DNA from 4 places in the Vibrio sp. PNB23_22_6 genome. Region 2 is predicted to be linked to each of the others. Evidence: predicted binding sites of a transcription regulator. Region 2 holds the regulator's gene; each other region holds the start of a gene.
The links. Region 2 encodes PurR, which represses purine synthesis genes. Its sites were predicted from a motif close to TNANGNAAACGTTTNCNTNA; they were not measured.
Positions count from the first base shown of each region.

Region 1: a site for PurR is predicted at 5,462-5,481, ahead of pyrD (quinone-dependent dihydroorotate dehydrogenase). Genes of this name have one in related genera too.
Region 3: a site for PurR is predicted at 2,829-2,848, ahead of purL (phosphoribosylformylglycinamidine synthase). Genes of this name have one in related genera too.
Region 4: a site for PurR is predicted at 3,060-3,079, ahead of ACVA54_RS13480 (NupC/NupG family nucleoside CNT transporter). Genes of this name have one in related genera too.

Region 1 covers NZ_JBNFXP010000004.1:195,904-203,751, reverse strand. The annotation lists gene pepN (aminopeptidase N) at 1-27, shown strand, start outside; gene ACVA54_RS05490 (DUF2835 domain-containing protein) at 102-320, shown strand; gene ACVA54_RS05485 (NAD-glutamate dehydrogenase) at 519-5,360, shown strand; gene pyrD (quinone-dependent dihydroorotate dehydrogenase) at 5,658-6,668, shown strand; gene ACVA54_RS05475 (cell division protein ZapC) at 6,833-7,375, shown strand.
Region 2 covers NZ_JBNFXP010000003.1:251,755-259,602, forward strand. The annotation lists gene glgA (glycogen synthase GlgA) at 1-1,306, shown strand, start outside; gene ACVA54_RS04280 (alpha/beta fold hydrolase) at 1,426-2,229, shown strand; gene ACVA54_RS04285 (DUF2007 domain-containing protein) at 2,264-2,581, opposite strand; gene ACVA54_RS04290 (TVP38/TMEM64 family protein) at 2,581-3,273, opposite strand; gene ACVA54_RS04295 (TfoX/Sxy family DNA transformation protein) at 3,392-3,982, opposite strand; cyclic di-GMP riboswitch class I at 4,099-4,188, opposite strand; gene purR (HTH-type transcriptional repressor PurR) at 4,468-5,472, opposite strand; gene torD (molecular chaperone TorD) at 5,907-6,554, opposite strand; gene torR (two-component system response regulator TorR) at 6,822-7,535, shown strand; gene elyC (envelope biogenesis factor ElyC) at 7,606-7,848, opposite strand, start outside.
Region 3 covers NZ_JBNFXP010000020.1:63,330-71,177, reverse strand. The annotation lists gene tadA (tRNA adenosine(34) deaminase TadA) at 114-647, shown strand; gene mltF (membrane-bound lytic murein transglycosylase MltF) at 1,114-2,691, opposite strand; gene purL (phosphoribosylformylglycinamidine synthase) at 2,991-6,899, shown strand; gene ACVA54_RS15200 (DUF3622 domain-containing protein) at 7,126-7,425, shown strand; gene ACVA54_RS15195 (succinylglutamate desuccinylase/aspartoacylase family protein) at 7,478-7,848, opposite strand, start outside.
Region 4 covers NZ_JBNFXP010000016.1:91,595-99,442, reverse strand. The annotation lists gene rimI (ribosomal protein S18-alanine N-acetyltransferase) at 1-293, shown strand, start outside; gene prfC (peptide chain release factor 3) at 423-2,012, shown strand; gene ACVA54_RS13490 (DUF5363 family protein) at 2,115-2,279, shown strand; gene ACVA54_RS13485 (TatD family hydrolase) at 2,266-3,039, shown strand; gene ACVA54_RS13480 (NupC/NupG family nucleoside CNT transporter) at 3,244-4,527, shown strand; gene deoC (deoxyribose-phosphate aldolase) at 5,108-5,884, shown strand; gene deoA (thymidine phosphorylase) at 5,983-7,311, shown strand; gene ACVA54_RS13465 (phosphopentomutase) at 7,380-7,848, shown strand, end outside.

The DNA of each region.
Region 1 (7,848 bases), on a different contig from region 2:
AAAGTGACTAAAGCACTAGACGAATAATCGACAAAAGAATAGGGTGGTCGTTATGATCACCCGCATTCCTTAACTATTTGTTTCGATCAAAATCCGCGTCCATGAACCAGTATTACTTCTCTCTCAACATCTCTTATCAAACATTTCTGTCACACTATTCTGGTGCTGCCAGTTCGGTACAAGTCATTACCGATAATGGCTTAAGGCTGCAACTCGCCACATCAAAATTCCGACCATTTCTTAGTCAATTAGGCATTAAAGGTCGTTTTAGACTAACAACTGACCAAAATAATAAGTTTCTAAAGTTAGAAACTCTGTGATGGCTGATATTACTAGAGAGTTAAATAGGAATCTTAGTCACATAATCGGACATTTCACCTCTTACCACTGTGTTTTTTGTTAACCATTTGTAATTATGCTTTTACAATAACTGCATGCATTACCTATGATTGGTTTCTGGGCAGATGCCAGTTACTGATTCCCCCTACAAAACAACAATTCTAATGTGGAGTGTGAATATGACCGCGCGTGAAAATGTAGTGCCGGTTCTGCTTGAAAAGGTATACCAACTGATTCAAGACAAACTCGAGCTTTCTCACCAACCGCTTGTAACTAAACTTGCTCAACACTTATTTAGTAACATTGCTGATGATGATTTGATTCAGCGAAATGAATCCGACCTTTATGGTGCTGTTGTTAGCCTCTGGCACCATATTAATGAAAAGAAACCTGAAGAGATTTCTGTCAGAGTATTCAATCCAATGGTCAGCCGTCAAGGTTGGCAATCGACTCACACTATCGTTGAAATTGTTGTACCAGATAGTCCATTTCTTGTTGACTCGATTAAGATGGCGTTGACGAGACTTGATCTTGCTTGTCACTTGATGCTGAATAACCCAACTCAGTTAGAGCGTGATAAGAAAGGCCAAGTAATTGAAGTAAACGGCGAGGATGGTGTTCTTCAATCACTATTCCATATCGAAGTGGACCGTTTGACCAGTAAAGACAAGATGCAAGCATTGAAAGCAGAGCTGCTTGCAATCTTGTCTGATACTCGTCTTGTCGTCGATGACTGGAAACAGATGGTTGAAAAACTCAAGATCGTCACTAACGAACTGGATCAAAATAAAGATCGAGTGTCAATGAATACGGATCGTTTAGATGAAACGATCGAGTATCTACGCTGGTTAGGCGATCATAACTTCACCTTCATGGCTTACAAAGAATATGATCTTGTTAGTGTTAACGGGGATAGTGAACTTAAGCCAACACACGAAAGCGGTTTAGGTCTCTTCGCCGATGAAAAACGCGTCCGCAGTATAAAATTGTCGGAGCTCTCTGATTCTGCTCGTCTAGAAGCAAAAAAACCTTACGCACTCATTATTACTAAGGGTAATCAAGCGTCCCGTATCCACCGTCCAGCATATACGGACTACATTGGCGTTAAGAAATTTGATGAAAATGGAAAAGTCATCGGTGAACATCGCTTCACTGGGCTCTATACGTCAGCCGTGTACAACCAAGCAGTACACAGTATTCCATTGATCCGAGAGAAAGTGGGGCGGATCCTTGAAGCAAGTGGCTACCGCCATGGTTCGTATTCTTATAAAGCGCTTCACAATATCCTCGAAAACTACCCACGGGATGAATTGCTTCAAGCTCGTGAAGAAGAGCTATTAGAAGTGGGAATGGGCGTCGTTCAAATGCAAGATCGTGACTTGTTACGTCTTTTTGTGCGCAAAGACCCATTTGGTCGTTTCTTCAGCTGTATGGTTTATGTCACTAAAGATCGTTACAACACAGAACTTCGTCGCCAGACTCAACGCATTCTTAAACAATACTTTACCTGCGAGCAAGAGGTTGAATTTACAACTTTTTTCTCGGAAAGTCCGTTAGCAAGAACCCATTACATTGTTCGTGTAGACAATAATAATATTGATGTAGACGTGAAAAAGATTGAACAGAACTTAATGGAAGTTTCCACTTCTTGGGATGATCGCCTAAAAGAATCCATCATCGCTAACTTCGGTGAAAGTAAAGGCCTACCTCTTTCTAAAGAATACATGAGCGCATTCCCACGTTCTTACAAAGAAGATATGATGCCAGGTTCAGCGGTTGCCGATATTGAACGTCTAGAAGCGCTTAGCGACGATAACAAACTTGGCATGTTATTCTATCGCCCCCAAGAAGAGTCCGTCGATTCCAAAGCGGTTCGCTTGAAACTTTATCATCGCGATGAACCAATTCACCTTTCTGATGTCATGCCGATGTTGGAAAATCTTGGCCTACGCGTGATCGGTGAGTCACCGTACGAAATTGAAAAAACGAATGGACAAACGTGCTGGATTCTTGATTTTTCGATGCTTCATAAGAGTGAAAAAACCGTGGATCTTCGCGAAGCACGTGACCGTTTCCAGCAAGCTTTTGCCGCAATTTGGAATGGTAGCCTAGAAAGTGATGGCTTCAACCGTTTGGTGCTAGGTGCCTCTCTATCTGGCCGTGAAATATCCATTCTTCGTGCTTACGCTCGCTACATGCGCCAAGTCGGCTTCCCATTCAGTCAACAATACATTGAAGACACATTAAGTCATTATCCAGATTTGGCAACTGGCCTTGTAAATCTATTTACTAAACGATTTGACCCGAAGCACAAGGGAAGTGAAAAAGGTCAAAATGATCTGATTAAGAAAATTACGGAACAGTTAGATCGTGTAGAAAGCTTGGATGATGATCGTATTATTCGTCGCTACATGGAAATGATCACGGCAACACTTCGAACCAACTACTATCAGTTAGACGAAGCTAAACAGCCTAAACCTTGGCTATCATTGAAGATGAAGCCGAGTGAGATTCCAGAGATTCCTCAGCCAGTTCCTGCATTTGAGATTTTCGTTTATGCACCGGATATTGAAGGTGTTCACCTACGTGGTGGTAAAGTAGCACGTGGTGGTTTACGTTGGTCAGACCGCCAAGAAGATTTCCGTACCGAGATTCTTGGGCTAGTAAAAGCGCAACAAGTTAAGAACACCGTTATTGTTCCTGTGGGTGCGAAAGGTGGCTTCGTTTGCAAACGTCAACACACGTTAAGCAACCGTGATGAGATCTTTGCTGAAGGCCAACGTTGTTACAAACGCTTCATTCGTGCACTACTGGATGTATCGGACAATATCATCGAAGGTAAAGTGGTTCCCCCTAAGAGCGTTGTGCGTCATGACGAAGACGATCCATACTTAGTTGTCGCAGCAGACAAAGGTACAGCAACGTTCTCAGATTTAGCAAACTCGGTTTCTGACGAGTACAACTTCTGGTTAGGTGATGCGTTTGCATCAGGCGGCTCTAATGGTTACGACCACAAAGCAATGGGGATCACTGCTAAAGGTGGTTGGGAGTCGGTGAAACGCCACTTCCGCGAAATGGGCATCAACTGTCAGACGACTGACTTCACTGCGATTGGTGTTGGTGATATGGCTGGTGACGTATTTGGTAATGGTATGCTGTTATCTAAGCATATCCGGCTACAAGCGGCCTTCAACCACATGCACATCTTCCTTGATCCTAATCCTGATTCAGCCACCAGCTGGGAAGAGCGTAATCGCTTGTTTAATCTGCCTCGATCAAGTTGGGAAGATTACAACTCCGCGTTGATCTCGCAAGGTGGTGGTATTTTTTCTCGTCGCGCGAAGTCGATCTCATTGACACCGGAAGTTCAGAAGATGTTAGGTACAAAGAAAGCGTCTTTGGCACCAAACGATCTGATTAAGATGATTCTGCAAATGGAAGTGGATCTACTTTGGAATGGCGGGATCGGAACCTATGTGAAAGCATCCACAGAAACCCATACGGAAGTTGGTGACCGTGCGAACGATGTGTTACGAATTGACGGCCGTGACCTAAAAGCCAAAGTCGTGGGCGAAGGCGGAAACTTAGGTATGACACAACTTGGTCGTATCGAATATGCGACTAAAGGCGGCCGTGTAAATACCGACTTTGTTGATAATGTTGGTGGGGTTGACTGCTCAGATAACGAAGTAAACATCAAGATCTTCTTGAACAGCCTCGTTTCTAATGGTGACCTGACTATCAAGCAGCGAAACCAGATCTTAGAATCGATGGAAGACGAAGTTGGTGTCATCGTATTGGATGATGCCTATCGCCAAGCGGAGTCAATCTCTGTAACTGAACAGCAAGGCGTGAGTATCGTAAAAGAGCAAATACGTTTCATTCATACCATGGAAAAAGCAGGCTACTTGGATCGAGGGTTAGAGTACATTCCAGACGATGAAACTTTGCTTGAGCGTGAAAAGCAAGGACTTGGTTTGACCAGGCCTGAGCTATCCGTCTTGGTTGCGTACGGTAAGATGGTTCTTAAAGAGCAACTTGCGGTAGCTGAAATTGCTGACGATGAATTCCATGCTAAACAGCTTGTCGAATACTTCCCAAGCGAGTTACGCCGTAACTATAAACAGCAAATGACTAACCATCCACTACGTGCTGAAATCATAGCTACCGCACTTGCGAACCAAATGGTCAATGAGATGGGCTGTAACTTCGTCACTCGTTTGCAAGAAGAAACGGGGGCAAGTGTTGTCGACATTGCAAACGCATACAGTGCAAGCCGTGAAATCTTCGAATTGGCGGATGTACTCCAGCAGACACGTGCATTAGATAATGTTGCGACGGCTGCGGCGCAGTATGAAATCATGTTTTATGTTCGTCGTGCGTTGCGTCGGATCTCCCGTTGGCTATTACGCAATCGTAGTGCGAAGAGTACAGTGACGGAGTTAGTTGCCATGTACAAAGGTGATGTACATGCCATCACTAAAACATTAGACGATATGCTGGTCGCATCAGAAGTTGAGGAGCATAACGAACTTGCACAGAAATGGATGGCGTGTGGAGTAGAAGAGAAGCTTGCAAATCATGTTGCTCGTCTATCTAGCCTTCAGTCTGCACTTGATATATCAGCTGTCGCTAACGAGACTGGCAAAACGGTTGAGCAGGCGTCGAAACTTTACTTTAACTTAGGTGATCGTTTGTCATTACACTGGTTCTTGAAACAAATCAATAGCCAAGCGGTGGATAACAACTGGCAAGCATTAGCAAGAGCCGCATTTAGAGAAGATCTCGATTGGCAGCAACGCCAGTTAACTGCGCAAGTCTTAAATTGTGGATGTTCGACGCCAGATCTTGATGTGATGCAAGCTCTCGATGATTGGATCATGAGTAATGAATCCTCATTACATCGCTGGGAGAGTATTCTTAATGAATTTAAGGTGGGTTCCGTACACGAGTTTGCTAAATTCTCTGTTGCGCTACGTGAGCTTGTTCTCCTTAACTTAAATTGCTCAGCAAGCGAGTAGGAGAGTAAATTAAAATTACAAGAGCCTCGTCAACACGAGGCTTTTTTGTTTTCCAAATAAACAAAATAAGCGACAGTGTCACGTTTGTTGTGTTTAAAATTGGATGAAACCGTTTGCTTTTTTAATATAAGTTGCCAATTTTGATGGGGAGATTGATAGTTAATCTATTGATTTTATGTGAAATTGTTAAAGTAAAGATACTATTTTTCTTAATTCATTCATTTTCATTGAATTACTTGCAAAAAGAGTAAATAATATTGTCCCGTTTACACGGGGCTTTTTTCTTTCGGAGGCACAATGCTTTACCGTCTAGCCAGAACTGGCTTTTTCCAACTTGATGCCGAAAAGGCACATGATCTTGCAATTCAAAATTTCCAGCGTTTTAACGGAACACCTCTCGATCTTTTCTATCGACAACAGCTACCAAACCGTCCAGTAGAATGTATGGGACTGACATTTCGTAACCCAGTCGGTCTAGCTGCTGGTTTAGATAAAAATGGCGAATGCATCGAGGCATTTGATGCGATGGGCTTTGGCTTTGTCGAAGTGGGCACCGTAACGCCTCGCCCACAGCCAGGTAATGATAAGCCTCGCTTGTTCCGTCTAGTTGAAGCGGAAGGTATCATCAACCGAATGGGTTTCAACAATATGGGTGTGGATCATCTTGTTGAGAATGTAAAGAAGGCAAAGTTCAACTGTGTACTTGGTATCAATATCGGCAAGAATAAAGATACACCGATTGAGAAAGGAGCAGAGGACTACCTGATTTGTATGGAGAAAGTGTATGAGTATGCTGGCTACATTGCAGTGAATATCTCATCACCAAATACGCCAGGATTACGCTCTCTTCAATATGGTGAAGCGTTAGACGAATTGCTATCAGAATTAAAAGCAAAACAATCTGAGCTTGCAGAAAAATATGGTAAGTATGTACCGCTAGCACTGAAAATTGCGCCAGATCTGACTGATGACGAAATTAGTCAGATTTGTGAATCTTTGTTGAAGAATGAGATTGATGGTGTCATCGCGACGAACACCACGTTGGATCGTACGATCGTTGAAGGTATGAAGCATGCGAATGAAGCGGGTGGCTTAAGTGGCCGTCCAGTACAATCACGTTCTACCGAAGTGGTTCGCAAACTTCATGAAGAGTTAGGTGATAAACTTCCGATCATCGGCGTAGGTGGCATTGACTCATATGTCGCAGCGAAAGAAAAAATGATGGCAGGTGCTCAACTAGTTCAAGTTTACACCGGCTTTATATATCATGGCCCTGGTCTGGTACGTGATATCGTTAAGAATCTATAAAACTCGCAGTTAACTTGTTGAGAAGTAGATAGTTATAACATAAAAAAGGGGAATGCGTTTCCTCTTTTTTTTTATCCGTTCATTTGTAAAATTTGAAATCATGAGTAGGTAATTAAGCGTCTTACCTCTTACCACTGATTAACGAGTCACGAGAGAACGGAATAATGCTTAAACCTAGCGACAAATGGAATTGGTATTTTGACGAGCAAAAAGCGTGTCTAATGCTGGACTTAGGGGAGGAGATGATTTTCCAAACCAATCTGTGCCGTAAACTGCTGGTCAACTGCGCCTTCTCGAACAATGAGTTTACTGTCGATGACGCAAGCGCGTTTCAAACCTACAGCGAAAAGATTCGTTGTCTCGACATCAGTGAATACCGTCAAGCTGAGCTCACTCTCTACTGCGTTGCAGCAAAGCGTTTTCATAAGCCTGTCCAACCTAAGAGCTGGTTTTTTGATGCACAATCCTGTGGTCATGAGCCGGAAGAAGGGGATATGGTCTTCCTTACTAATCAATATTCTGAAGGTGTGTTCATCGTTCTTGATCCCGGCGAGACATCCAGTCTTTGCATTTATGTTGGGCAAGAAGATTTCCTTCTTAGCAACAATAAGACACTACACTTTGGACAACCAATTAAAGTGATGCATGATCGAATGGCCAGTGCCAACCACCTGTTTGTATTAGCCCCTATGGCGATGGTGGGATAATTTCCCTTTTGATTTACTTCATTTCGTTCCGTTCCTTTGTTTGCATTAATCGACCAGTCCGGTCGATTTTTTTTTACTTTTCCCATGCCGTCCTCTGCTTTTTTGAAGCGTCATCACACAGATTACTGGTTAATTAATGCTCATGTAATCATGAACTAAGTCACTATTACGTAAAATATTTCCTACAAAATCTGTGAACATAACCCAGAGCTGAACTGAATTTTGCGTCATTTATTCCTCTATATCGCAATTATGTAAGTAACTTTCAGCATGAATTCATCATTGGTATAGACCAAAAGCCATGTAAATAAGTATTCACTTCGCATTTGAGTACGATAAATATTAATTGGGGAAAAACGGTAGAACCGGAGGATAAATGATGGTTTGGTGGAAGTTACTGATCAGAGATTTGGTGGTAATTTGTACTAGCAGAGTCAAAATACCTTTAAAAACGAGGCATTGATCGTAAAGTC
Region 2 (7,848 bases):
TATTGAGCAATTATCAGAAGCGGAAACGCTTTTAGAAACCAAGTTAACAAGTTGGCCTCACACTGATTATCGAGTCCTTAAGCTCACGGTTGGGGATAATCCCGTTTACTTGATTGACTGCCAGCCGTATTTTAACCGCCCATCCATGTATGCGGAAAATAACCAAGCGTATACGGATAACGGTGAGCGGTTTGCTTTCTTTAGCGCTGCGTGTCTGGATATGTTGCCAAAACTTGGCTTTCAACCAGATATTGTACACGCGAATGATTGGCATACTGGACTCGTTCCGTTTTTGCTCAAACATCGATATGGATCGGACCCTTTTTTTGCACATACCCGTAGTGTTCTCTCAATTCATAACGCAGTATTTAAAGGCGTATTCAGCTATGACGACGTTCAATGTTTGCCGGAATTCCATAGCCGTAACGAGCCGGATGCCGCCGTAAGCACCACGCACATTACGATGCTAAAAGCGGGGGTAATGAGCGCAGATAAAATCAATGCAGTCAGTCCAACCTACGCTGAGGAATTGAAAACGGAACTTGGTAGCCATGGTATGGCATGGGAGTTCCAGCAACGTTCTGAGGACTTGGTTGGTATTCTCAATGGTTGTGATTATAGCGCTTGGAATCCAGAAACTGATCCTAATTTGCCACTACACTACAAATCCAATCGTCAGAGTATGGTTCGAGGTAAGAACGCTTGTAAAAAGGCACTGCAAGAGAAGCTAGGGCTTGAAACGTCGGATTGCGCTATGTTTGGTATGGTCTGTCGTTTGACGCAACAGAAAGGGGTACATTATCTTCTTCCTGCATTAGCTGACTTTCTCAAACACGATGTCCAATTGGTTGTGGTGGGAACAGGTGATCCTATATTTGCAGCACAATTACGTGACGTCGCGGCACTATTTGCCAACAAATTTGTGTTTGTCGAAGCCTACGATAATGAGTTAGCGCATTTGGTTGAAGCAGGTTCTGATTTCTTCTTGATGCCATCGGAGTTTGAACCTTGTGGCTTAAACCAAATCTACAGCATGGCTTACGGTACACTGCCAATTGTTCGTGGTGTCGGTGGTCTAAAAGATAGTGTTAACGATTACGATGCGGATCCATTAGACGCAACTGGTTTTGTGTTTGATGGGCCGACACCACAAGCATTATTGCTCACGATGTTAAGAGCTTTATTGCTCTATGCACAAAACATCAAAGAAGTGAGACGTGTTCAGCTCTATGCAATGCAAAAAGATTTTTGTTGGCGCAAAGCGGCAGAAGAATATCTGCAATTGTATCGCGCTGCGTTAAATTAATGCAAAATCTTAAATAACTGTAATCTAAGGCACCGATTATGGTGCCTTAATTTTCTCGTTAGTGATGGAATGTGGTAGGATTTACTCCTTTGTTTACTACGACTGTTGATCACTGACGCATGACTCAGCCAATCTTGTTCCACAAAACCTATCTGCACCCTACTAGCAACGAGTGGGTCGTTTTCGTACATGGTGCTGGTGGCAGTTCTTCAATATGGTTTAAACAAATCAAAGCGTATAAACAGCACTTTAATTTGCTGTTGATTGACCTTCGAGGACATGGAAAGTCAAACCAATTACTTAAAGAGCTGATCACAAGCCGTTATACCTTTACTGCCGTGACGCAAGATATTTTGAAAGTGTTGGATCATTTAAAAATCCAATCGGCACATTTTGTCGGCATGTCACTTGGGACCATCATTGTACGGAATTTAGCAGAGCTTGCTTCTGAGCGTGTGTGTTCGATGGTGTTAGGTGGGGCCGTGACGCGATTAAACACACGTTCACAAATTTTGGTGACGTTAGGTAATCTTGGTAAACATATTTTGCCCTACATGTGGTTGTACAAGTTGTTTGCTTATGTCGTGATGCCACAAAAGAACCAGCGTGAATCTCGCCACCTATTTATTCGTGAAGCGAAGAAGTTGTGTCAAAAAGAGTTTAAACGTTGGTTCATTTTAGCCACCGATGTGAACCCACTAATGAGATATTTCAAAGATAAAGAACTGCCGATTCCGACGCTTTATTTGATGGGAGATCGGGATTATATGTTTATCAAGCCCGTAAAAGAGATGGTAGCAGCCCACAAGCTGAGTTCGTTGCGGGAGATCCCAAACTGTGGTCATGTATGCAACGTAGAACGACCTGACGATTTTAACCAACACTCAATAGAGTTTATTAAGCAGCAGCGCCTAACGGCTTAATCTCAGCTGAAGGGACAAAAGAGTAGGGGAACCGTTATGGTTCCCCTATTTGATATCCGCAGTGCCAGCAAGCTCCAAACTGCCCTTCATTTTGCTCTAAGCACTGCGGGCACTGCCAATCTAGATAAGTTGGTTCTGCTTGTTTGCGATACTCTTCAAGTATCACTGAGGCTTTCAGCTTTTGCTCTGGATGTAAAAGCCAAATATACGGGTCAGTATCATCACCAAATGGCAGCTCACCTTTTAAACCAAACAGGTTTTCACCTCGCACTTCACAAACAATGTGTTCCGTTTTGAGTAGTTCACAGACGATGTGGGCTTCAGTGGGGTTTTGAGCGATATATATCTTCATTAAACGTTTCCATTCGGTTGCCCCTGAACTGGCCGGATTTTATTCATGACCCATTTTGCGATGATAGGGAATAACCCAAGCAATGCAAATGACGCCAATACTGCTGGAGACATAATGCCGGACAGACTATCTATGGTTGCGAGTTGAGTACCTGCATTGAGATAGACGGCCGTTCCTGGCAGCATACCAACTTGACTGGTTAAGTAGAATCGAACCACCGTCATTGGCGTTAAGCCCATCAGTAGATTGATTAAGAAAAAGGGGAACACGGGAATGAGGCGCAGTGAAAATAGGTAAAATGCCCCGTCTTTTTCAACACCATGGTTAATAGCACTTAGCTTATTGCCAAACTTACTTTGCACCCACTCACGCAATAGATAGCGGCTACTTAAGAAGGCGATGGTAGCACCTATGGTGCTGGCAAAAGAAACCAGTAATAAGCTAGCCCAGAAACCGAATAGAGCAGCACCAAGCAGAGTAACAACAGCGGCGCCAGGGATCGAGAACGCCGTAATTGCGATGTAGGCAAAGAAATACGTCGCTGCAGCGAAAGCGAAGTTCTGGTTAATAAACGTATTCAAAGCCTCTTGCTGTGCTTTTGCGTTTTCTAACGTTAAATATTGGCTGAAGCTCACCCCTAGAAAGATGACCGTCGCAAGTAGGAACAGACCTAAAATCAGTTTTTTATTCATTGTCGTTACTCCATTTCGCAGCTTAGATAATAAGACAGAATGGAAGAAGAAAAAATTTCAAAAAAAAACCGCAGTATCAAAACTGCGGTTTTTACTCAATGTCATGCTGAATCGCGCGTTATGAAAGCGCGAACATCAACTCTTCTCTACGAGACTGAGGCACAACGCTCCAATGCGTACCGTTGATTGCCCCTTCTAACGCCCACAGCAACTCAATACTTACCGTAGAGGTATGCGTATCTTGAATTGCTTTGTAAGCATTTAAGGCACCTTCATCTTCTAGCTCTTCGACGGAATCGATGCCTGCTTTCTTTAGCATGCGTTCAGTCGCTAAGCGTAGATTAGGAAGATCTTTCAAACGGTTTGGCTTAGTGCTCGCTTGTTGCTTTTTTTCTTGCTTAGCCGTCTCTAGAGATAGCTTAGCAACATCAATCAAGCGGTCAGTCGATTCCCACAAATCATCAGAAATAGCATAGTATTTCGTCACTACGGGGAATCCACGTTTCTTGTAGACGTACGGTTTTAATCCTTGAGTCTCGAAGTCAGATGAAGTTTTTTGGTCTCCTCGAATATGAAGTTGATTGTTCACAACGAGTGCAAACATCGTTTCATCAGCGAAAAGCCCGAAGCCACCAAACATTGAGCGCGACTTGATCGTACCAAGTGCCTCAAACAGCTTCATTGAGTCTTTGAGTATCGGTTTATCCATGGTGTGTTATCTCGGTGTAATTAATATTACGCCACCAAAAATCAGGTCCGAGAGATTAGCAAATGCATGCAGACACAATGTCATTAAAGGGTAAACTCACTTAATGCATATTTGCCATCGGTAACCCCGCTACCTTTCACTATATTTAGTGGTTAAGGCCGGAGGCTTTGCGTCCCATCCTTTCGAATGGTTTGCCCTGTGCGTGACAAGAGGAGAATACTTCGTATATTGCATTAACATCACGTTCCAAACACTAAAGTGTGATCTCTATTCAACTAATGGTGCCATCTTAATGTGTCTAATTTCATATTTTGAAATGTCTACTTGCCATACAAAAGCTTGATGTAGGAAATGGGCAACAAGTTAGTTAAAACAGCAATTTATCTTAGCTTTTGATTATATAAGTAATGTGAAATGCTTAAAAAATTTCATTTTACGAAATAAAAAAAGCACTCCGAAGAGCGCTTTATAAACTTGAGGGGGAGTTAGTTCAATTTCTTAACGGTGTTACGAACCACAATCTCAGGCTGCATTTCAAAAATGCGTTTTTCGTGTTCTTTGTCTTTGATTCGCTCTAGTAAAATCTCGAACGCATTCTTACCAACACGTCTTTTTGGTTGGTGAATAGTCGTTAGAGGAGGCGAGAAGAACTCCGCAAGCTCAATATTGTCATAGCCAATCACTGAGATATCATCAGGGATTTTTATGCCATTTTGTTGTAGACGGCTCATTAAGCCTAATGCCATGGTATCGTTAAAACAGAATACCGCAGTAGGGCGTTTATCCATTGCCGTAATGTTGTCTGCAGCAAGTACTGCCGTATCACACTCGAAGTTACCTTCGAGAATTAACTCTTCGTTTACTGGTAGCTTTGCTTCAGCCATTGCACGTCGAAAACCAGAAATACGCTCTTTACATGCTGCTTTATCAAAGTGACCGCTTAGGCATGCAATATCGGTGTGACCATTGTCAATCAGGAACTTCGTTGCTAGGTAACCACCTTCTTCAGAGTTGTCGATGATCTTATCCGCCTTTGAGCTTTCTGGGCCCCAGTCCATGACAACTTTTGGTATATCAGCATGGCGATCCAGCATTTCTTGTAGCTCTTCGGTTAAATCCGAGCACATCACTAAAATGCCATCAACACGCTTTTCTGCCAGCATTCGAATATAGTCACGTTGCTTCTCATAGATACCACCAGTATTACATAGGATCAGTGTGTATCCTTGGCGGTAACAGTAGCTTTCAACACCGTCAATAACTTCAGAGAAGAATAGGTTTGTTGATTGTGTTACCAACATGCCGATAGTACGGGTTGAGTTACACTTTAAGCTGCGGGCAACAGCACTTGGCGCGTAATTTAGTTCATCAACTGCTTTCATTACTTTTTCTTGGGTTGTTTCTGCAACAAAGCGCGTTTTATTAATTACGTGCGAAACTGTTGTGGTAGAAACGCCGGCTAAGCGAGCAACGTCTTTTATAGTGGCCATAAATGATGTCCTGTATCGAGCTACTTAATACCGTAGTGAATACAACCTTACGCTTAGTATCTGCGCAAACCGAGTGTTATGAGGAAAGTAGTACTCAATAGTTCAGGCAGTGGTTGTTCCGAAATCGGTATAATAAAGGTTTGTAGCAACATTCGTTGCTGAGAGTATTATTCCTTTTAGTTACAATAAGGAATGGATCAGCAATGATGTTAATAAAACACAAAAACCGCTATATTTCAGCGGTTTACATATAAATCATATTTAATCGTTTGCGTTCACATTTTAGACTGATGCGAGCACGCTGGCAATGTTTTCAGCTGTGGTTTTGTGTATTTCAAGTCACATTTTAACTGCGAAATGAAAAGGCTTTTCTACGCCAGACTAAAACTGAACGAACAAATAAGGAGCTCTGAACTCCCCAAAATAGACGGCAATTATTCACCAAGAAGGTAATTGCTGTCCAGTTTACAAAATGCAATTAATAGTTGTGCAACGCTAACATAGAAGCCAAATTCATCGAATTGTTTACACTTGGCAGCAAATGGCGGTAACCAAGTTAACAGCTGTTGCTGAATGAAATCGTTCTGTTTGGTGAATGCTTCTTCCATATGCTTTTCTTGCTCGAGTTCGTTAGAGCGGATGATCATGTTACCCAAAAAGTCTAACTCAACGGCTAAATGGTCTGCGGGCTCTTTGAGATTTACGTCCACTTGAACACCAAAATCGGCCATCAGTTTTTCCATTTCTTCTGCTGGCTTGTCGTTTAACAGTCCAGATTTACCAATATACATCGATGCGTATGGAAGGGCGCCATGTTTTTCTGTTTTAAGGAAAAGTTCACAAAAGTCTGCGGCAAGTTCTAATTGGGCATCTTCACGATCTTGTAAGCGGTTTAAAGCGTCCACAAGCGAGTCTACGGCTGGTTTAAGGGATTTATTTTCACCTAAACCAGCTAAAAAGCTTCGAATTTCAACACTATGATAAGTCTCTAGTTCTTTTTCGGTCAGTTCTTTGGCGAACAGGCTAGAAAACCACCAGTAAATTTCGGCACGTTTTTCATTAAAAGCTTTCACTTCTTGCATTTTTTGCTCCTGAATGATGCTCTTAAAACGGCATCTTGAAGTCACTTGAGAATATTTCCTTAAGTGTAAACAATTAAAATGAATAGCAGTAACTATAATTATGATGCCTTGTGGAAGAATATGCTCTTTTGTTAATGGCTACAAATAAGCTTGCTTTGAATCAATAAAATCGCAAAATCTTGCTTTTTTATGTATCTATGACTAGAAATGTTACTAGTTATGAATAGAATACGTCTTGGAATATAAAGAAGACAGAAAGTGGTGTAAATGAGCTATCACGTATTGGTCGTAGAAGATGATGTTGTAACTCGCAGTAAGCTTGCGGGCTATTTCCAAAATGAAGGTTACAAAGTCAGTGAAGCAGAAAGTGGCGCAGAAATGCGCGAGGTGCTTCAAGATGGTGACGTTGATCTTATCATGTTGGATATTAACTTGCCCGGTGAAGATGGTCTTATGCTTACGCGTGAATTACGCAGCCAGTCAGACATCGGCATCATATTAGTGACAGGACGCACGGATAGCATTGACAAAATCGTTGGCCTAGAAATGGGCGCAGACGATTATGTGACAAAGCCTTTTGAACTAAGGGAATTATTGGTTCGAGTTAAGAACTTATTGTGGCGCATCTCTGCTGCTCGCAATGGCTCTCAAAAAGCAGAAAAAGAAAGCAATGAAGAACACATTGTACGTTTTGGCGAGTGGACATTTGACATCCAGCGTCGTGCGCTAAGTCGCAACGGTGAGCCAGTGAAACTGACCAAAGCTGAATATGAGCTTTTGGTTGCCTTGTCTTCATATCCAAATCAGGTATTAAGCCGAGAACGTATTTTGAATATGATCAGCCACCGAGTGGATGCGCCAAATGATCGTACTATCGATGTATTAATTCGACGTATGCGCGCTAAGATGGAGTTTGATCCGAAGAACCCACAAATTTTTGTGACCGTCCATGGTGAAGGCTACATGTTTGCAGGTGACTAAGCTAAGTCGTAAAGAAAAAGGAGAGCATGGGCTCTCCTTTTTTCTATCTTGTGATTCTTACTTACTCGATTTATTGGCTTGCAACCATTGGGGTTTGCCCAACTGTGTCACGCAGTTTTTGCCATAAACCACCAAGGTATTCATGCCAATAAATTTCAGTTTGTTCCAAGTATTGTGCTTTTGGTGAGTATTTATGCCAAGGTTGATGAATTTCATCGATAGCAAGATAGTTCGTAGCGGCTGGGGTTGGCTTGATTCCTGCCGCATTGAACTCATACAGAGCCCGTTTCATGTGGCTAGCAGAGGTCACTAA
Region 3 (7,848 bases), on a different contig from region 2:
TGCGCTTTTTTTGCTTTTATCACCCTGAAAATGACGATGGCTTCTTCTGTAGCAACACAGAAGTTAGTGATACTATCTTTGTTCGATGAATCGTTATTTTCTCTGGAGTTCCTTTGTCTGACCTTTCTTTTACTTCTCAAGATGAATTGTTTATGCGCCGGGCTATGGCGCTTGCTGAGCAAGCTGAAGCGGAGGGGGAGGTACCTGTTGGCGCTGTTTTAGTTAAAGATGGTGAGATCATTGCGGAGGGCTGGAATCGTTCTATTTGTGCCCATGATGCGACTGCACATGCTGAGATTCAGACATTACGTAAAGCTGGTGAGACGTTACAAAATTATCGCTTACTTGATACCACGTTGTACGTGACGTTAGAGCCGTGCCCTATGTGTGCGGGTGCGTTGCTGCACAGTCGAGTTAAGCGTGTGGTGTATGGTGCACCGGATCTCAAAGCGGGCGCAGCTGGAACCGTACTGAACCTGTTTGAAAGCCAAGCGGCTTATCATTATGCGACGGTAGAAAGCGGGTTACTGGAAGAAGAGTGCCGAACTCAGTTGCAAGCGTTTTTTAAACGTCGTCGAAAAGAAATCAAAGCAAAGAAACAAATGCAAAATGCGTTGGAGAATGGGCCACAATTGAACGATGAATAGAGAAAGGAATGCTAGTAAACCTCTAACGGATAGAGGTTTACTTCAAGTTATCACAGATTCACTAGGTGAATGAAAACCCGGGTACGCGCATTGATTTTCTTTTTCATACACGTGAGCTTGCGCTTACGGCGGTTTGCCGCCACGGTCTTATTTAAACGTTTTGACAGAACTCTGCGTTTTCTCATAACCAGAACCTCTTACAGACAACGAACACACTCTCCGACACTCACATTACGCAGCGCCCGATTCATGACCAATAGATGACATTCTTGTGATGCACGCACATGGATGAGGGTGACGTCAGAGCGGGTAGAGGGTGACCAATTGAGCTTCTCATTCCGGTATTTAGTACTATGGCTAAATAGTTATACAGGGGAAATGAGCTCGAAAGGTCGAATTCTAGAAAGTTTCTATCGTGGACTCAACAAAAAAATAGCGAGCAAAATGCTCGCTATTTTTGAAAGGTTTATTCTGGAACGGATTTGAGCTTTTCTTCGGACTCTGCTTTTGTTTCCTCCGCTCCTGATACTTGACCCGCGAAGGTATCCACGGCACTTGACATTAACAGATCAGGATTAAGAGGTGGGATCACTTGCAAGTCGTCAGTGCCTTCTTCAATTGAAGGTTTTTGGCTTACATGGCCAATGATTGACTGGTAGTAACGACGAATATTCTCGACATAATTACGTGCTTCGTCACCCCGGGCGTAACCGTAACGAGTTTGGCTGTAGAAACGTTTTTGACGAAGTAAAGGCAGCCGCTCTTTCACATCGGCCCACGCATTGGGATCGCCGCCTTGTGTCTTGGTTAGGCGTCGCGCATCCATCATATGGCCGTAACCCACGTTATAAGATGCCAGCGCAAACCAAATTTTCTCATGTTCATTAATGCTATCTGGAACACGATTTACAATCTGACGCAGGTATTCCACACCACCACGTACCGATTGCTCTGGGTCGAGACGATCGGTCACACCGACACTTTTCGCTGTTGGTAGGGTTAGCATCATCATGCCACGCACACCAGTTGGCGACTTCGCTTTAGGCTTCCAGTGTGACTCTTGGTATGCCAATGCAGCAATCAAGCGCCAGTCAAACTCTTCACCGTATTTTTGAAACAGCGGGGCCCATTTCGGCAGAGTATTATCCAAAGCACGAATAAAGGCACGAGTGTCGACGTAATCGAAGGCTTCAATATGACCAATGTACTTCTCTTCTAGTGTCGCTAGCTCACCAGATTGTTTAATGTTGCCGAAAAACTCGATCAACATAGCGTACAAGCTTTCATCTTCAGAGCGACGAGTAAACCAAGACACGGGTTGGTCTTCAGTCAGTTCAAACGCGAGCGCCAAATCAGGGTACAAACGTTGCGCTAAGGACAGTTCGACGGAGTCTGTGACGGTGAAGCGCAGTTCGCCAGTGGATACCTGTTTGAGTAGGTCTCGGGTATCGGCATTACCGACGATCTCAAATTGCAGATCCGGGTGTGCTTTCTGTAGTGAGGTAAGTGTCGGAACGTATTGAGATTGCTCAATAATCTTAAGGGTTTCAACACCAGTGGTTGAGTCTTCTTCGGAATTGTTGTCCTTGGTCGATTGGTAGTCGATCAACTGATGGATATGGCGTGGGCGAAGCTGACCTTTCTTATACACCACTTGTTGACTGACATAGTAGTAAGCCGGGCCAGGACGGAATCGTTGTACCGCTTGAGATGTTTGGTTGAGACCTGTCGCGATGATATCGATATCGCCTTTTTTTAGTGCAGGGAAAAGCTCAGCTTGGCGGAATGCGGGTTTGATCTCCAGTTTTACACCGAGTTGCTCAGCAAACTTGCGAGCCAGTTCGTAGTCCAAGCCCGCTGGACCATCAGGGCCAATATAGTAGGAGAGTTGATTATTTAGCGTGCCAACACGTAGGACTCCACGCTCTTGGATTTGCTCGAATTCATTTTTGGGTTCCGACTCAATCTGGCAGGCAGAAAGTAAAAGCACAGAAGCGAAAAGCAGGGCGCTGCGCTTGAATCGGTTGAGCTGACTTATTTGCATTAATTCGGTACGTCTCGATAAATTTCTAGTGCCTTTATATCAAAGCGCGCTGGTGGGGCAAAGAGAATCAGACAGATAGAGTGCGACATTGTCTGATTTATCGACATTTCTGCTGTAATTCAAATTTGACATAAAAAAAACGCAAACGGTTGCTTTTGGTGTTACATCACAAAAACAATTGCTATATAATGCGCTCGCAACGAAGAGGTGAAATCGGCATAGGTTCGAAGTTTTGTTTTTTAACCCACTGAATTTATTCCAATATCACCTTAATCACTTGCAATAAGAGACCTAAGCACATGAGAATTTTGCGTGGCTCCCCAGCTCTTTCTGAGTTTCGTGTTAATAAGCTACTGGAACTGTGTCGTGAACAAGATCTGCCTGTAACGGGCATTTACGCTGAGTTTATGCACTTTGCGGATCTAAAGTCTGATCTTAATGACCAAGATTTAGAAAAACTGGAAAAGTTGCTGACTTACGGCCCAACGATCGAAGAACATGAGCCACAAGGTCTTTTACTTCTTGTTACTCCTCGCCCGGGCACGATTTCGCCTTGGTCTTCTAAATCTACTGACATCGCCATTAACTGTGGTCTAGACAGCGTAAAACGTCTTGAGCGCGGTACAGCGTATTATGTCGAAACATCATCTTCTCTTTCTGAGGCTCAAGTCGCTGATGTAAAAGCGCTTATCCATGACCGTATGATGGAAGTCGTGTTCACTGAGCTAGAAGCAGCATCAGCACTATTTACGGTTGCAGAGCCGGCTCCAGTGGCACACGTTGATATCCTTTCTGGCGGTCGTCTTGCGCTTGAAGAAGCAAACGTTTCCCTAGGTTTGGCGCTAGCCGAAGATGAAATTGATTACTTGGTAGAAAGCTTTACTAAGCTTGGTCGTAACCCGAACGACATCGAATTGATGATGTTTGCACAGGCGAACTCAGAACACTGTCGTCACAAAATCTTTAACGCAGATTGGACGATCGACGGTGTTGATCAACCTAAGTCTCTGTTTAAGATGATCAAGAATACCTTTGAAACGACACCTGACCACGTACTTTCCGCTTATAAAGACAACGCAGCGGTCATGGCTGGCTCAAAAGTCGGTCGTTTCTTCCCTGATCCAAAAACACGTCAATACAACTACCATCACGAAGATGCACACATCTTGATGAAGGTAGAAACGCACAACCACCCAACCGCAATTTCTCCGTGGCCAGGCGCCTCTACAGGTTCTGGTGGTGAGATTCGTGACGAAGGCGCGACAGGTATCGGTGGTAAGCCCAAAGCCGGTCTGGTTGGTTTCACGACGTCTAACCTACGCATTCCTGGCTTTGAACAGCCATGGGAAACCGACTTCGGTAAGCCTGGTCGTATCGTTAATGCATTAGACATCATGCTGGAAGGTCCATTAGGTGGTGCGGCGTTTAACAACGAGTTTGGTCGCCCAAATCTACTGGGTTACTTCCGTACTTACGAAGAAAAAGTCACCTCACACGCAGGTGAAGAAGTTCGTGGTTACCACAAGCCAATCATGATTGCTGGTGGCATGGGTAACATCCGAGATGAGCACGTACAGAAGAAAGAGATCCCAGTCGGTGCGAGCCTAATCGTACTGGGCGGCCCTGCAATGAACATCGGTCTTGGTGGCGGTGCTGCTTCTTCAATGGCGTCAGGTCAATCAGCGGAAGATCTCGATTTCGCTTCAGTGCAGCGTGAAAACCCAGAGATGGAACGTCGTTGTCAAGAAGTGATTGACCGTTGTTGGCAGCTTGGTGAAGAGAACCCAATCGCATTCATCCACGACGTAGGTGCGGGCGGTATCTCTAACGCACTACCAGAGCTTGTCGATGATGGTGAGCGCGGTGGTAAATTCCAACTGCGTGATGTACCAAACGATGAGCCGGGCATGAGCCCTCTAGAAATCTGGTGTAACGAATCTCAAGAGCGTTACGTACTTGCAGTGGCACCAGAGAACATGGCGGCGTTTGAAGCAATTTGTAAGCGAGAGCGCGCTCCGTATGCAGTAGTGGGTGTAGCAACAGAAGAGCGTCACCTAACGCTTGAAGATTCGCACTTCGACAATACGCCAATCGATATGCCAATGGATATCCTACTTGGCAAGCCGCCAAAAATGCACCGCGAAGCGACAACACTCAAAGTGGAAAGCCCAGCGATGGTTCGTGACGGTATCGAACTTAATGAAGCCGTAGATCGCGTACTTCGCCTTCCAACTGTGGCTGAAAAAACATTCCTTATCACCATCGGTGACCGCACGGTAACGGGTCTGGTTGCTCGCGACCAAATGGTGGGCCCTTGGCAGGTGCCAGTAGCAAACTGTGCAGTCACTGCAGCAAGTTACGACACTTACCACGGCGAAGCGATGTCGATGGGTGAGCGCACGCCAGTGGCACTGCTAGACTTCGGTGCGTCAGCACGTCTCGCGGTAGGTGAATCACTCACTAACATTGCAGCGACAGACATCGGTGATATTAAACGCATTAAACTGTCGGCTAACTGGATGTCCCCAGCCGGCCACCCAGGTGAAGATGCAGGTCTATACGAAGCGGTAAAAGCGGTAGGTGAAGAATTGTGTCCTGCGCTTGGTTTGACTATCCCTGTTGGTAAAGACTCAATGTCGATGAAGACAAAGTGGGAGGAGAACGGCGAGAACAAAGAAGTCATTTCGCCATTATCGCTTGTTATTACTGCATTTGGTCGTGTGGAAGATATTCGCAAGACAGTGACGCCTCAGCTGCGTCTCGACAAAGGCGACTCATCTCTCGTTCTTGTCGATTTAGGTAACGGTAAGAACCGTCTAGGTGCAACGGCACTAGCACAAGTTTACAAGCAACTTGGCGACAAGCCTGCTGACGTAGATAATGCGGAGCAACTAAAAGGCTTCTTCGATGCGATGCAAACGCTAGTTCGTGATGACAAGCTAGTGGCTTACCACGATAAAGGCGATGGTGGCCTATTGGTCACGCTAGCAGAAATGGCGTTTGCTGGTCACTGCGGTGTAAAAGCGAATATTCAAGATCTTGGCGACGATACGTTAGCGGCACTATTTAACGAAGAACTTGGCGCGGTTGTACAAGTTAAGAATGATGATCTTGATTTGGTTCTCTCTACGCTTGCGGTATATGGGCTTGAAGCGTGTTCACACGTGATTGGTCGTGTAGAAGAATCCGATGATTTTGTTATCACATCGGGTGATGCAGTTCTGCTTGAGCGTTCTCGTACTGAGCTACGTACTATTTGGGCTGAAACCACACATAAGATGCAAGGTCTACGTGACAACCCAGCATGTGCTGACCAAGAGTTTGAAGCGAAGAAAGACAACTCGGACCCAGGTCTGAACGTGAAGTTAAGCTTTGACGTGAATGAAGACATCGCCGCGCCATACATTGCCGCTTCGATGATCAACACAGGTGCTAAGCCTAAGATGGCAATCCTACGTGAGCAGGGCGTTAACTCTCACGTTGAAATGGCAGCAGCCTTTGACCGAGCTGGCTTTGAAGCAACGGATATCCATATGAGTGACATCCTAACGGGTCAAACCGTTCTGGATGAATACCAAGGTTTAGTTGCTTGTGGTGGCTTCTCTTACGGTGACGTACTTGGTGCAGGGGAAGGCTGGGCGAAGTCTATTCTATTCAACGTGCAAGCTCGTGAGCAGTTCCAAACCTTCTTCAACCGTGACAACACTTTCTCTCTAGGTGTGTGTAACGGCTGTCAGATGCTATCGAACCTAAAAGAGCTGATTCCTGGCGCTGACCTATGGCCGCGTTTTGTTCGCAACGAATCAGAGCGCTTCGAAGCACGTTTCAGTCTCGTAGAAGTTCAGAAGTCAGACTCAGTATTCTTCGATGGTATGGCGGGTTCTCGTATGCCAATTGCCGTATCACACGGTGAAGGTCGTGTAGAAGTGCGTGATGCAGACCACCTAGCGGCGATTGAAGCCTCTGGTACGGTTGCTGTTCGTTACGTGGACAACCACGGTAACCAGACGCAACAATACCCGAACAACCCGAATGGTTCGCCAAACGCGATTACGGGTCTAACGACTCAAGATGGTCGCGTGACTATCATGATGCCGCACCCTGAGCGTGTATTCCGCACCGTGGCTAACTCATGGTCGCCAGAAGGTTGGGGCGAGAACGGTGCTTGGATGCGTATGTTCCAAAACGCACGTAAGAACATCGGTTAATCCAGCTAATCCATGAAATAGAAAAAAGCGCAGATCCGAAAGGTCTGCGCTTTTGTTTGTACCAAGAAAAATGCACATATAGCATTAAAAAAGTCGCGCAAAGACGAATCAATTGTGCTCTAATACCGCGCTTACCAAGGGATGGTGTTAAACAGCTCAGCTTAGATGGAGTTATCAGTTGACCGAATCCCTGATTAATCCCTAAATCCCTTAGGAAATGAAATACATGTCTAAAAATCCAAAATTTGCTATCCGCCTAACCGAAAAACGTAACGGTTGGAGCGCAGAGATCACTCGTCAAGTAACGTCTCGCAAGGTTGTTGTATCAAAACGTGAAACTGGTTTTGACAGCGAAGCGAAGGCTCAAGCTTGGGCTGAACAAGAGCTAGCGGGCTTCATTCAAAACCAAGTGGTTCGCAATGAACGTAAAGCGGCTCAACGCCAAGAGCGCGAAGCAGAGCAGCTTGCAGCACAAGTTCGCAAAGAAGAAGCTCGTAAAGCTCGCGACACCGCTGAAGACGAATAATCGTTACAAAAAAGCCCTGATAGTTCAGGGCTTTGTTTTATCTAGCATTTCATTATTGCTGAGTGTCTAATGGGATTTGTCCGGTAGTCACTTGGTCAACGTCAAACTCAGTCAACTCTTCAATATAGCTTTCTACCGTCTGTTCCACGATCTCATCATCTTGCTTGAAGTAGGCAATATGGAAGATGGCATCCCCTTCGTTAACCAAAGGTAGCGTTTGCTGACCGATAACGATACCGCCTTTTGGTGCTAGCAGCTCTAGCTCGTCGTGACCTAGTGGTGAACTGATGTAGGCGAGTGTTTCACCTTCTTCTACTTTGTCACCTAAGTTAACGACAGTACGCAGAATACCATTGCCTGATGCACGAACCCAGCTCGTCGATTTTGCAATGATAGGCTCTGGCAGTTTCTTACGGCTCGCGC
Region 4 (7,848 bases), on a different contig from region 2:
ATTTCTATGGGCAGAACATTGTCGGTGAAGTGACGCTACTTAATATTGCCGTTGCACCGAGCCAGCAAGGCAAAGGATTGGGTCAAAAGTTGCTTGACGCATTTCTAGGTTACTGTGAGCAAGCCAAAGCAGAGAGTGCTTGGCTAGAAGTTCGTGAAAGTAATTTGCCAGCGATTCATATTTATGAGCAAGCCGGTTTTAATGAAGTGGATCGCCGTTACAACTATTACCCAGCTAAAACCGGTAATGGCAAAGAAGATGCAATCATCATGAGCTACCTGTTCTTTTATTAATTACTGTCGCTCAAACCTCAAGGAAAGTTGCCCCTAGCGCAATAATAGGGGACAATACCGCGTAATATTGAATCAAAAAAGCTTGTTCGAGATTCGGGTAAGCAATAGACATCAAAGAAGACGATTTTCATGTCAAATACACCTTTTCTAGGCGAAGTTTCTAAGCGTAGAACGTTCGCTATTATTTCTCACCCGGATGCGGGTAAAACCACCATTACTGAAAAAGTACTGTTATTCGGAAACGCAATCCAAAAAGCCGGCACGGTTAAAGGTCGTGGTAACGCACAACACGCAAAATCAGACTGGATGGAAATGGAAAAGGAACGTGGTATCTCGGTAACCACTTCTGTGATGCAGTTCCCTTACAATGATTGTCTGGTAAACCTACTGGATACGCCAGGACACGAAGATTTCTCGGAAGATACGTACCGTACACTAACGGCGGTTGACTCATGTCTGATGGTGATTGATGCAGCGAAAGGTGTCGAGGATCGTACTCGCAAACTGATGGAAGTGACGCGTCTACGTGATACACCAATCGTCACCTTCATGAACAAACTTGACCGTGATGTTCGTGATCCAATGGAAGTATTGGACGAAGTAGAAAACGAACTGGGCATGATGTGTGCACCAATTACATGGCCAATCGGTTGTGGTAAAGAGTTTAAAGGTGTTTACCACATTCACCGTGATGAGACGATTCTGTACGAATCTGGTCATGGTCATGAGATCCAAGAAGTTCGCATCATCAAAGGTCTGGACAACCCTGAACTTGATGAAAAAGTAGGTGAAAGCCTAGCGGCAAGTGTTCGTGAAGAACTTGAACTTGTGATGGGCGCTTGCCCTGAGTTTGATCACGAAGCATTCCTTGTCGGTGAGTTAACGCCAGTTTACTTCGGTACGGCTTTGGGCAACTTCGGTGTTGATCACATGCTAGATGGCCTGACTGAATGGGCGCCAGCGCCGAAAACTCGTCAAGCGGTTGAGCGTGATGTTGAAGCGACCGAAGAGAAATTCTCTGGTTTCGTATTCAAAATTCAGGCAAACATGGATCCAAAACACCGCGACCGTATTGCATTCATGCGTATTGTATCAGGCACGTACACGCAAGGTATGAAGATGAACCACGTTCGTCTTGGCAAGCAAGTGAGCATTTCTGACGCGGTAACCTTTATGGCGGGTGACCGCTCACGTGCGGAAAATGCTTACGCGGGTGATATTATCGGTCTACATAACCACGGTACAATCCAAATTGGTGACACTTTCACTCAAGGTGAGTCGCTGAAGTTCTCTGGTATTCCAAACTTTGCTCCAGAGTTGTTCCGTCGTATTCGTCTAAAAGATCCATTGAAGCAGAAACAGCTGCTAAAAGGTCTGGTTCAGTTATCTGAAGAGGGGGCGGTACAGGTATTCCGTCCGCTACAAAATAACGATCTGATCGTTGGTGCGGTCGGTGTACTTCAGTTTGACGTGGTTGTGGCTCGTTTGAAGTCAGAATACAACGTTGAAGCGATCTATGAAGGGGTTAACGTTGCAACTGCGCGTTGGGTTGAGTGTGGTGATGCGAAGAAACTGGATGAGTTCCAACGTAAGAACCAAGCGAACCTAGCGCTAGATGGCGGTGATAACCTAACGTACATTGCCCCAACGATGGTTAACTTGAACCTTGCTCAAGAACGTTTTCCTGATGTCGATTTCCGTGCAACGCGTGAGCACTAATCGCATCTAAGCCGCTCTACATTGAGCACTGGATTATAGGCCGCCGTTAGCTATACACTTAGCTAACGGCGGCTTTTTATTTGGTGTACAGAAAGGTGTGAAATGAATTGGTTTAAGAAAGGACTCAAACGTTACGACGATTGGTGTAAAGAGATGGGACTAACACCAGATCAAAGGCGCAGTTGTGTACCGTATAAACCAGACCCTGCTCATGACGCTTCTTCTAATAAAGAAGAACAAGAGAAGCCGAATAATGAAACTGTTTGATACCCATTGTCACTTCGATTTTGATGTGTTCCAAGACGATTTTGCACATCAGTTTGAGCTTGCTCGTGAGCAAGGTATAGAACGTATCTTGATCCCTTCAGTAGGACCAAGCAATTGGTCTCGCATTCAAACTATAGCCAGCCAATACCCGGGTCTTTACTACGCTTTGGGTTTTCATCCTTACTTTCTTCAGCCTGATTTTGATCAACACGTCGCTGAATTGGAACGGCAGTTGTCACAAGCGGGTAAGCACTGTGTGGCAATTGGTGAGTGTGGTTTAGATTTTTCCATCAATGTTCCTGTAGCACTTCAAGAACGAGCCCTTGAGTTGCAGTTTGAACTTGCGCGAAAATTCAAACTGCCCGTTATTCTTCACTGTCGTAAAGCGCACAATCGACTCGTTCAAATGGTCAAAACGGCAAAACTGCCTAAAGGTGGCGTGTTACATGCGTTTTCTGGTAGCTATCAACAAGCGATGGAATGGGTTCGATTAGGCTTTTTCATTGGGGTGGGCGGCACAATTACTTACCCAAGAGCGAACAAAACGCGCGACGCGATTCAAAGACTATCTCTTGAACATCTGGTTTTAGAAACGGACGCGCCGGATATGCCCATACTTGGATATCAAGGGAAGCCCAACCACCCAAGTAAACTTATTCATGTGTTGAATGAACTTGCGCTTTTGCATTCACAGCAATGGCAAACGATTGCGTGCCAGATGTGGGAAAATAGCAATTCAGTATTCTCAATATGTGAATAAAATCGAAATATGCTGTTTAAAATAGAAAACGTTTTCCTTCCTATTGTGACATGCCTCACAAATGGGGGTGAATCCATGATGAATCTTATAGGAAAGTGTGAAGGTGGCATTACTTTAATTGATGCTGCATGAGTATAATTGCCCCCGCTTTATAGCTCCATTTTGTAACACGCCAATAAATAACTTATAAGGAAGTCATAAACTATGAGCCTGTTTATGAGCCTAGTCGGTATGGTAGTGCTTCTTGCTATTGCATTTGCATTTTCTAATAACCGTAAAGCTATCAATCTAAGAACTGTGGGTGGCGCATTTGCTATCCAATTCGCATTAGGTGCATTTGTTCTTTATGTACCTTGGGGCCGTGATCTACTAAACGGTTTCTCTACTGGTGTTTCTAACGTTATCAACTACGGTAACAATGGTTCATCATTCCTATTCGGTGGTCTTGTTTCTGACAAGATGTTCGAAGTGTTCGGTGGCGGCGGTTTCATCTTCGCATTCCGCGTTCTTCCTACTCTGATCTTCTTCTCAGCACTGATTTCTGTTCTTTACTACATTGGCGCAATGCAGTGGGTTATCAAGATTCTTGGTGGTGCACTACAAAAAGCGCTCGGTACTTCTCGTGCGGAATCAATGTCAGCGGCTGCTAACATTTTCGTAGGTCAAACTGAAGCACCGCTAGTTGTTCGCCCATTCGTTCCAAAAATGACTCAATCTGAGCTATTCGCAGTAATGTGTGGTGGTCTAGCCTCTGTTGCTGGTGGTGTACTAGCAGGTTACGCATCAATGGGTGTTCCACTAGAATACCTAGTAGCAGCATCATTCATGGCAGCACCAGGTGGTCTACTGTTCGCTAAGATTCTTCACCCAGAGACTGACAAGCCTCGCGAAGATTTCGAAGAAGCAATGGACGGTGGCGATGATAAACCAGCTAACGTAATCGACGCAGCAGCAGGCGGTGCGGCTTCTGGTCTACAACTTGCGCTAAACGTAGGTGCAATGCTAATCGCTTTCGTTGGTCTGATTGCTCTTATCAACGGTATGCTAGGTGGCATTGGTGGTTGGTTCGGTATGCCTGAACTCACTCTAGAGCTAATCCTAGGTTACGCGTTCTCTCCACTAGCATTCCTAATCGGTGTTCCATGGGACGAAGCAGTTGTTGCTGGTTCATTCATCGGTCAGAAACTCGTTATCAACGAATTCGTTGCGTACTTGAACTTCACTCCTTACCTAGGTGAAGGCGCTCAAGTGGTTGCGGCAACGGGTGAAGTAATGTCTGAGAAGACAACGGCTATCATCTCATTCGCACTATGTGGCTTCGCGAACCTTTCTTCTATCGCGATCCTACTTGGTGGTCTAGGTAGCCTTGCACCAAACCGTCGCAGCGATATCGCTCGCATGGGTATTAAAGCCGTTCTTGCTGGTACGTTGTCTAACCTAATGGCAGCGACGATTGCAGGCTTCTGCCTTAGCCTTGCAGCACTTTAATTAGAATCGGTTCTTAATATATAGACGCCGTTTTAAATCATGCCCTGTAGCAAGAAATTGCTGCGGGGCATTTTTCGTTTTTGGCCCAAAAAAATTTAACCGCATGTAGGACGACGAGAGTCGCTTACGCAGTCGGTGGAATAGGGGTTGGAAAATTTTGAGATACAAACCGTTTGCGCTCTATTTGGTGCTACAGTTTTGCGGTGAAACTCTATAATGTAGTAATTACAAAGTCGTGGTTATGATTATCAAATAATCACTGAGTGAATAGTACATACTCAATGGGCAAATGAATTGCCCTTCATGTTACATCTTACAAGCGTTTTTCTTTGTGATGTGATATTAAAGACACCGCAATCATAGATTGTTGTGCCATAGGCCAAACTGGTACTGTGCGGTGACAAGGATAGCAATTGGCATATGAATTTTTCGCTGACTATGCCGAGTCTTCAGGGAACCAAGTCCGTTCATTAATAGACTGATTAGCCAAATTTTTACACACTGTCTTCTTCTTGATTATAGTTAGATAGTTGATATGAGGTTAAGCAGTGAATTTTTTGAATATTGATCGGAGATAGAAATGAGCGATTTAAAAGCAGCAGCACTACGTGCACTTAAACTAATGGACCTAACGACGCTGAATGATGATGACACTGATGCAAAAGTGATCGCATTATGTCATGATGCGAAATCAGCAGTAGGTAACACAGCTGCAATCTGTATTTACCCTCGCTTTATTCCTATTGCTAAGAAGACACTTCGTGAGCAAGGCACGCCAGACGTTCGCATTGCGACAGTAACCAACTTCCCACACGGTAACGACGATATTGAAATCGCAGTGGCTGAAACAAAAGCGGCAGTTGCTTACGGTGCAGACGAAGTAGACGTGGTTTTCCCATACCGCGCTCTAATGGCTGGTGATGAGAAAGTGGGCTTTGAACTTGTTAAGCAATGTAAAGAAGCTTGTGGTGACATCCTTCTTAAAGTGATCATCGAAACGGGTGAATTAAAAGAAGAAGCGCTAATCAAGAAAGCATCTCAAATCTGTATCGAAGCAGGTGCTGACTTCATTAAAACTTCAACGGGTAAAGTGCCAGTTAACGCAACACCAGAATACGCACGCATGATGCTTGAAGTTATTCGTGACATGGGTGTTGCTGAGACAGTTGGTTTCAAACCAGCAGGTGGTGTGCGTACGGCTGAAGATGCGGCTGCATACCTAGCAATGGCTGATGAAATCCTAGGTGACAATTGGGTTGATGCTCGTCACTACCGTTTTGGTGCGTCTAGCCTGCTAACAAATCTACTAAATACATTAGAAGTATCGGACCAAGTCGCTGATCCATCAGCGTACTAATTCCAAATAAAGCGTCTGAATGGTAGCACCAGCTTCGGTGCTACCAACCTCTTCTACCCTACTATTACCATGGCTCATAAAGAGCTTGGGAGGAACTAATGTATTTACCTCAAGAGATCATTCGTAAAAAACGTGACGGCGAAGTTCTTACTGCTGACGAAATCAATTTCTTCATTCAAGGCGTAGCAGATAACAGCGTATCTGAAGGTCAGATCGCGGCATTTGCTATGGCTATCTTCTTCAATGAAATGACGATGCCAGAGCGTATCGCACTGACTTGTGCAATGCGTGATTCGGGCATGGTCATCGACTGGAGCCACATGAACTTTGGTGGTCCAATTGTCGATAAACACTCAACAGGTGGCGTGGGTGACGTGACTTCTCTGATGCTTGGCCCTATGGTGGCAGCATGTGGCGGTTTCGTACCCATGATTTCTGGCCGTGGCCTTGGCCACACTGGCGGTACACTGGACAAGCTTGAGTCAATTCCTGGCTACAACATCACACCAACCAATGACGTCTTTGGTCAAGTAACCAAAGACGCAGGTGTGGCGATCATTGGTCAAACGGGTGATCTAGCGCCAGCGGATAAGCGCGTTTACGCAACTCGCGATATCACGGCAACGGTCGATAACATTTCACTGATCACGGCGTCGATTTTATCGAAGAAGCTTGCTGCAGGTCTTGAGTCTTTAGTGATGGATGTAAAAGTAGGTTCTGGTGCATTTATGCCAACTTACGAAGCGTCTGAAGAGCTAGCAAAATCTATCGTTGCGGTAGCAAATGGTGCTGGTACAACGACAACCGCTATCCTGACAGACATGAACCAAGTGCTGGCTTCTTCTGCGGGTAATGCAGTAGAGGTACGTGAGGCGGTTCGCTTCCTAACGGGTGAATACCGCAATCCACGTCTACTTGAAGTGACCATGGCATCATGTGCAGAAATGCTGGTACTTGGCAAGCTTGCTGAGAATACGGAAGATGCTCGTGCGAAACTGATGGAAGTACTTGATAACGGTAAAGCGGCTGAATGCTTTGGTAAGATGGTTGCTGGACTTGGCGGACCGGCAGACTTCGTAGAAAACTACGATAACTACCTAGAGAAAGCCGAAATCATCAAGCCTGTTTACGCCACAGAAACGGGCATCGTTTCAGCAATGGATACGCGTGCTATCGGTATGGCTGTGGTTTCTATGGGTGGTGGTCGCCGCGTTGCGACGGACGAAATCGACTATGCGGTTGGTTTCGACAACTTCATTCGTTTGGGTGAAGTCGCAGACGGTGATAAGCCTCTTGCTGTTATCCACGCTCGCACCGAAGTGCAGTGGGAAGAGGCCGCTAAAGCCCTTCGTAACGCCATTAAGGTGGGGGGGGAATACACACCAACGCCAGAGGTTTACCGCCAAATCCGTGCAGAAGACATCTAATCGATTAAGTAATTACGTAGGCCTGCTCAATTATAGCTAAGACACCGAGTGGGCCTAAGGAACGAGCAATGAAAAGAGCATTTATTTTAGTACTAGACTCATTCGGCATTGGTGCAAGCGCAGATGCTGAGCAATTTGGTGATGTAGGTTCAGACACGCTAGGTCATATCGCTGACCAGTGTGAGCAAGGCTTAGCGGATAACGAGCAGCGTCAAGGCGCACTTCGTCTTCCAAACCTATCGAAACTCGGTCTGGCAATGGCACACAAAGAGTCAACTGGTCGCTTCGCACCGGGCTTAGACGCAGAAGCTGAAATCATCGGTGCTTATGGTCATGCGGCTGAGCTTTCATCAGGTAAAGACACGCCTTCAGGCCACTGGGAAATCGCAGGTGTACCTGTTCTTTTTGATTGGGGTTACTTCACTGATAAAGCGAACAGCTTCCCGAAAGAGCTGACTGACCGCATCCTTGAGCGTGCTGGCCTAGACGGTTTCCTAGGTAACTGCCACGCATCTGGTACGCAAGTACTGAATGATC